3 regions of the Arthrobacter sp. 05T423 genome follow, and region 2 is predicted to be linked to each of the others. Evidence: riboswitches for the same ligand, from Rfam matches in the RefSeq annotation. Region 2 holds a riboswitch; each other region holds the start of a gene.

Region 1 (2,261 bases), on a different contig from region 2:
GAGCAGATCCAGTCGTCGGAGGAGGCCACGGGAGTGCTCCGGGAGCGGCTCAGGGGAGCGCTGGCGGACGACCCCCGGCTCCCGTCCAGGCTGGCGCTCTGGGGACGCCGGCTTCTGGGCGAAGCGATCACGCAGGCCCAGCGGGTGGGCCACGAGCACGCCTTTCTTGGCGAGCTCTTCGTAGAGGCGGAGCCCGGTGCCACGGACGCCACCGCACGCGAAATGGTGCGGGGCATCACCGCTGGAGTCGCGGAAAACCATTCCCGGCGAATGGTCAAGCTGGGCCTGAGCGGGTAACGCCCAGGATAGCTTCCGCTCCGGCTTTTCCGCCTACGAGACGGTGGCCCGCGACGTGGCGTCGAGCGCGTCCAGGAGTTCCGCCGCGGCGGCCGCCGGGTCGGATGCCTCGGTGATGGCGCGAACGACGACGATCCGGCTTGCTCCGGCGGCCAGGACCTGTTCCACATTGGTGCGGTCGATCCCGCCGATCGCGAACCAGGGCAGCAGCAGGCCGCCCACCCGTTCCTCGTTCGCAGCGCGGACAGCCTCCGCTGCGTAGCTCACCAGGTCGAGCCCGACGGCGGCGCGTCCGGGCTTGGTGGGGGTGGCCCACAGCGGGCCCACGCAGAAGTAGTCCAGGCCGCTGCGCCCGTGGGCGGCGCCGATGGCGGCGTCCACCTGCTCCGTGTTGTGGGTGGACAGCCCGATCACCGTTGAATCGTGCAGCAGCTTGCGGGCGGCACGGAGCGGCAGGTCCTTCTGTCCGATGTGGAACACGGGGGCCCCGGCGATGGACGCGATATCAGCGCGGTCGTTCACCGCCCAAAGCCGCCCGTGCCTGCGGGCGGCGGCGTGAACGATCTCCAGCAACTCGAGTTCCTCGGCCGCCTCGATGCCTTTGTCCCGCAGTTGAATGATGTCCACGCCGCCGGCGAAGGCTGCGTCCACGAAGTCTGCGAAGTCCCCGCGGTTCTTGCGGGCGTCGGTGCAGAGGTACAGGCGGGCAGCGGTGTGGGCAGAGTGCTCGGTCATGGCAACCACCTTAGTTCCTCTAAACTGGGCAGGTACCGCGGGAGCCCGTTACTGCTGTCATAAAAGGCGCAGGGCTGAGAGGGCGTCAGAGCCGACCGCTTGACCTGATCCGGTTAGTACCGGCGTAGGGAAGGATTTCCATGAACCCTCAAATCAGCGGCGCCCTTGAGGCCGATGTGGCCGTGATCGGCGGCGGCGTGGTGGGCCACGGCATCGCGTGGGAGGCAAGGCGCTCCGGCCGTTCGGTGGTGCTCATCGACGAGGCCCCCGGGTCCGGAGCCAGCTGGGCGGCGGCCGGCATGCTGGCCCCGGTCAGCGAACTGCATTACCAGGAGGAAGGGCTTCTGGAACTGATGCTGGACTCCTCCGCCCGATGGCCTGAATTTGCCGCCACGCTCACCGCCGGTGTGGACGCCGGATACCTCACGACGCCGACCCTAGCGGTGGGCGCGGATCCCGCCGACCGCCGCGCGTTGATGGACCTGCGGGAGGTGCAGCGGGCATACGGCCTCGGGGTCGAGCCGCTGACCATCCGCGAGGCCCGCCTCCGCGAGCCGCTGCTCAGCCCCGGAATCTCCTGCGCATTGGACATCCCGGCGGACCACCAGGTAGACCCGCGCAGGCTGGTCCGCGCGCTTGCTGCGGAGCTGGCCGGCCACGGCGAGGAAACCGGCGCAGCGGACGGATATGCGGTCCGCGAGCACGCTGCCGGCCTGCTTTGGGACGGCGGGCGGGTCCGCGGGGTCCGGCTGGCCGGCGGCGGGACCGTCAGGGCGGCTGAAACGGTGGTGGCCAACGGCCTGGCTGCCGCTCAGCTGCAGGATTTGCCGGAAGGACTGCAGCTGCCGCTGCGCCCGGTGTACGGAGACATCCTCAGGCTCCGGGTCCCCGCCCACCTGCAGCCCCTGCTCACCGCGACAGTCCGCGGCATGGTGCGGGGCGTGCCGGTTTATGTGGTGCCCCGCCGGGACGGCACGGTGGTGATCGGGGCCACCCAGCGTGAGGACGGCGTACCGGGGACCAGCGTCGGCGGTGTCTACCAGCTGCTCCGCGACGCGCAGGTTCTGCTTCCGGCGGTGGCCGAGCTCGAGCTCCTCGAAGCCACCGCGCGGGCACGGCCGGGCACACCGGACAACGCGCCCCTGCTGGGCCGGGTTCCGGCCGGAGCGCAAGGTGCCGGCAGGGACGTGGCGGGCCTCATCATCGCCACCGGCTTCTTCCGCCACGGC
Region 2 (2,261 bases):
CGGTGCCAAGCAGCTTGATGACGAAACTCATTGCAGAACTCCTCGCGTGGTGAACACTGGTCTTTCCTTAGCCTAGCCGCATGGAACGGTGGATTTCCCGCAATGCCTGCACGACGAGGTCGTGGTCCGCCTTCTGCGGCAGCCCGGACACCGTGACCACGGCCACTGCACCCACATCCCGCACGTAGACCGGAAAGGCTCCGCCGTGGGCAGCGAAGGTGGACTGGTCGAACCAGGCGTTGTCCTCGATCCGTCCGCCGCCGGCCCTGCCCCGCAGGCCCACCAGCAGCGACGGTTCCTCGTAGCGCACGGCAGTCCGCTGCTTGGCCCGCACCCACCCTTCGTTGTCAGGCGTGGCACCCTCGAGCGCCACGTGGAAGAGGACCTGGTCACCCTTGGTGATGTCGATGGCGATGGGCAGGTTTTCTTCCTTGCCCCGTTCCACCAGTTCGAGGCCCAGGGCGAGGGCATCGTCCTTGCTGAACTTCGGGAACTGCAGCTCGGCAATTTCACCCTCGATCTGGCCGATCAGGGCCTCCAGGGCTCCAGCTGGCTGTTCCTCGGACGAATCGGGGTCAAAGGCGGGCAGGGCAGCGCTGCCGGAGTCCTGTTGCGTCATGGCCCCAATGTACTCCGGAGCGCTGTGCCGGCGGCGCGCGAAAACTCCCGCAATATGACAATGGGCCCGGGATTCCGGACCCGCCGAGGTGTAAACTGGACCAGCCCACAAGGGCAGATTTACCACGACAGGGGAGCGCCGCCGTCGGGATGCAAAGGCAACTGCCAGCGCAACCGCGGATGGGCGCTGAGAGTGCGGACCGCCGCAGACCCTCGAACCTGATCCGGCTAGTACCGGCGCAAGGGAGTCGAGTTCTCAGAGTGCCCGGCAGCGGGTGGCCCAGCCACCGGCAGCCGGGGGAACGCTTTCCCCTCCTGTTCCTCAGGAGGATCATCATGACAACTGCAGCAATCAAGAAGACCGGCTACAACTGGCGCGTGGCGGACATCGTGGTGGCGGCACTCATTGCCGTCGCCGGCGGCGTGATCTTCTGGGCCTGGGACCAGGGGGCCAACCTCATCTCCACACCCCTGTCCGCGGCCTATCCGCCGCTGTCCGGCCTGTACGCCGGCGGCTGGATGATTCCGGCCGTCCTCGGCATGCTCATCGTCCGCAAGCCCGGCGCGGCCCTGTTCTGCGAAGCGGTGGCGGCCACGGGCGAGCTCATCATGGGCTCGCAGTACGGCACCACGGTGCTCATCTCCGGCATCCTCCAGGGCCTGGGCGCTGAGCTCGTGTTCGCCGCCCTGGTGTACCGGAAGTTCAACTTCCCTGCCTCGCTGCTGGCGGGTGCCGGTGCCGGCCTTTTCTGCGGCCTCAACGACTCCTTCGCGCCGTGGGGCTGGAACATTGCCTACACCGCCGGTGACAAGCTGGCGTACATCGTGTTCTGCGCCATCTCCGGCGCGGTCATCGCAGGTGGCCTGTCATGGCTCGCCACCCGCGGCCTGGCCAAGACGGGCGTGCTGAGCTCCCTCGCCTCCCGCAAGGCAGCCACGGAGCCCGTCTTCTCCTAATGCCCGAACACCACGACGGCGTCGTCCGCCCCGCCGCTGTACACGCCCGCGGATGGGGCTGGCGGCACGCCGGCCGCACCAAGCCTGCGGTCCACGCCCTGGACCTGGACATCCGTCCCGGCGAACGGGTCCTGCTGCTGGGCCCGTCCGGGGCCGGCAAGTCCACGCTGCTGCACGCCCTGGCCGGGGTGCTGGGGGACAGTGACGCGGCCGGCAGTTCCGCTGACGGCGCCCGGACCCTCGACGCCGGGACCCTTAACACCGCGACGCCGGATCCTGACGACGCGGACGAGGCCGGCGAGCTGCTCATCGACGGTGCGTCCCCGCGTGCCCGGCGGGGCCGCGCGGGGCTCATGCAGCAGGACCCGGAAACCCAGGTGGTGCTCTCCCGCCTGGGCGACGACGTCGCCTTCGGCGCCGAGAACCTCTCGGTGCCCCGGGATGAGATCTGGCGCCGGGTGCACGAGGCGCTGGACGACGTCGGCCTGTCCCACCTTCCGCTGAACCACCCGACGTCGGCCCTGTCCGGCGGGCAGAAGCAGCGGCTGGCGCTCGCCGGCATCCTGGCGATGCGGCCAGGACTCATCCTGCTGGACGAGCCCACCGCCAACCTCGACCCGGCCGGTGTCCTGGAGGTCCGGGATGCCGTGGGCCGCTGCCTCGACAAGACCGGTGCCACCCTGGTG
Region 3 (2,261 bases), on a different contig from region 2:
CTTCGACCATGACCTGGACGTCGTATTTCCAGGCCCGCTGGGTCAGCTCAGCGAGCGTGTCCAGTTCGGCGAACTGCGCGGCGTCGTTGGCGTCCGCCGTCGCGCCCGGGCGGAGGCCGTCGCCCAGCGAGAACGCGACGTCGTACTTCGCGAAGATCTCGCAGAGCTCGTCGAAGTGGGTGTACAGGAAATTTTCCTGATGGTGCGCAAGGCACCAGCCGGCCATGATCGATCCGCCGCGGGAGACGATGCCGGTGACGCGGTTCGCCGTGAGCGGCACGTACCGCAGCAGCACGCCAGCGTGGATGGTCATGTAGTCCACACCCTGCTCGCACTGTTCAATGACGGTGTCGCGGAAGATTTCCCAGCTCAGGGCGTTCGCTTCGCCGTTCACCTTTTCCAGGGCCTGGTAGATCGGGACCGTGCCGATGGGGACGGGGGAGTTGCGGATGAGCCACTCACGGGTGGTGTGGATGTCGTCGCCCGTGGACAAGTCCATCACGGTGTCCGCGCCCCACTGGGTGGCCCACTGCAGCTTGTCCACCTCCTCGGCGATGGAGCTGGTGACGGCCGAGTTGCCGATGTTGGCGTTGATCTTCACGAGGAACGCTTTGCCGATGATCATTGGCTCGGATTCCGGGTGGTTGATGTTGCTGGGGATGATGGCCCGTCCGGCGGCGACTTCACTGCGGACCAGTTCCACATCGCAATTCTCGCGGAGGGCCACGAAGCGCATCTCAGGCGTAATGACACCCTGCCGGGCATAGTGCATCTGCGTCACGGTCCTGCCGTCCGCCGCACGGCGGGGCACCGGCCTGGCACCCTTCCATTCGGCGGAAGCCGCGCCGCGGCGCACGGCTGATTTGCCGTCGTCGAGCAGGTTCCGTTCGCGTCCGTCGTACGGCTCCGTGTCTGCCCGCGCCTCAATCCACTCCGCTCGGAACGGCGCGAGGCCCACCACCGGGTCGCTGCCCGGACCCGCCGTGCGGTAAACACGCAGCGGATCGTTATGCCCGCCGTTCGGGGAAGGCTCCAAGGCGATTTCCGTTACCGGAACCCGCAGGCCGTCCCCCTCCAGGTAAGCCAGAGAATGGGATTTCAGCGACTGCGTGACGCCGGCAGGATCACCGGCGGCTTCATTTTGGGCCGGATCAATCTGGGCAGGGATCAGCTGTGATTTCTGGGTGCTCAATTTACTGCTCACTTCCTTCGCCGGCATTACCCGGACAGGTTCAACGGTCGCAGGCTGCACCAGCCTGATCTCAGCCCCTGCAGGGGCACCCGTGTGGTCGTAAACGAAGCTACCACAGCCCGGATTGTGCCCGTCCATCTGTGAAGCACGCGTCCACTTGCCAAGCAGTGGCGAGGCGGGATCCCCGTTGCGGAGCCGATTAAGCTTGATCCATGGCGCACATCATCGAATTCAGCGGAACTGTGCTCACGTCGGCAGATGAAGAACGCCATGGGCTCTGGGCCGTCGACGGGAAACTGACGTTCAATCCTCCAGGCCAGCGGCCGGACGCCGTCCTGGATGGCTGGGTCCTGCCGGGTTTCGCTGATGCCCACTGCCACATCGGGCTGGGCCCCGGCGGCTCCGTAGACGACGAGGTGATGTATGACCAGGCCATGACAGACCGCAACGCCGGCACGCTGCTGGTGCGGGACGCGGGGGCGCCCAGCGACACGCACTGGCTGCAGCAGCGGCCCGAAGCGCCGCGGATTATCCGGGCCGGCCGGCACGTTGCACGGTCCCGCCGTTACCTTCGGAACTTCGCCGTGGAAGTTGAACCGGATGGCCTGGTGGAGGCCGTGCGCAAGCAGGCTCGGGAAGGGGACGGCTGGGTCAAGCTGGTGGGGGACTGGATCGACCGGACCGCCGGCGATCTCGCGCCGTCGTTCCCTGCCGCCGCCGTGCGGGACGCCGTCCGGGCCGCCCACGACGAGGGGGCCAGGATCACCGCGCACTGCTTTGGCGAGGACACCCTCGATGACATGCTGGACGCCGGCATCGACTGCGTCGAACATGCCACGGGGCTGCTGCCCAGGCATATTCCCCGGTTCGTGGAGCAGCAGGTGCCGATCGTTCCCACACTCATCAACATCGCCACCTTCCCTGACATTGCTGCCCAGGCCGGGCCAAAGTTTCCACGGTATGCGGAGCACATTCGCGCCCTGTGGGCCCGGCGTCGCGAGCGCGTCCTGGAAGCGTACGAGGCCGGCGTCGAAATTTACGCGGGAACGGATGCCGGCAGCGTCATCCG

Evidence for each region. Region 2 has a riboswitch for thiamine pyrophosphate ahead of AC1DFE_RS15455 (ECF transporter S component). Riboswitches for the same ligand answer to the same signal wherever they lie in the genome.
Region 1: linked by a shared signal. The riboswitch ahead of thiO (glycine oxidase ThiO) and the one ahead of AC1DFE_RS15455 (ECF transporter S component) in region 2 are both predicted to bind thiamine pyrophosphate.
Region 3: linked by a shared signal. The riboswitch ahead of thiC (phosphomethylpyrimidine synthase ThiC) and the one ahead of AC1DFE_RS15455 (ECF transporter S component) in region 2 are both predicted to bind thiamine pyrophosphate.

What each region holds. Positions count from the first base shown of each region.
Region 1 covers NZ_JBFTLC010000001.1:203,364-205,624, forward strand. Annotated here, with positions in the region: gene AC1DFE_RS01020 (ferritin-like fold-containing protein) at 1-297, shown strand, start outside; gene thiE (thiamine phosphate synthase) at 331-1,032, opposite strand; TPP riboswitch at 1,060-1,180, shown strand; gene thiO (glycine oxidase ThiO) at 1,173-2,261, shown strand, end outside.
Region 2 covers NZ_JBFTLC010000021.1:42,956-45,216, forward strand. Annotated here, with positions in the region: gene AC1DFE_RS15445 (DUF4235 domain-containing protein) at 1-31, opposite strand, end outside; gene AC1DFE_RS15450 (heme-degrading domain-containing protein) at 68-619, opposite strand; TPP riboswitch at 739-882, shown strand; gene AC1DFE_RS15455 (ECF transporter S component) at 955-1,575, shown strand; gene AC1DFE_RS15460 (ABC transporter ATP-binding protein) at 1,575-2,261, shown strand, end outside.
Region 3 covers NZ_JBFTLC010000001.1:553,394-555,654, forward strand. Annotated here, with positions in the region: gene thiC (phosphomethylpyrimidine synthase ThiC) at 1-1,192, opposite strand, end outside; TPP riboswitch at 1,188-1,295, opposite strand; gene AC1DFE_RS02580 (amidohydrolase family protein) at 1,405-2,261, shown strand, end outside.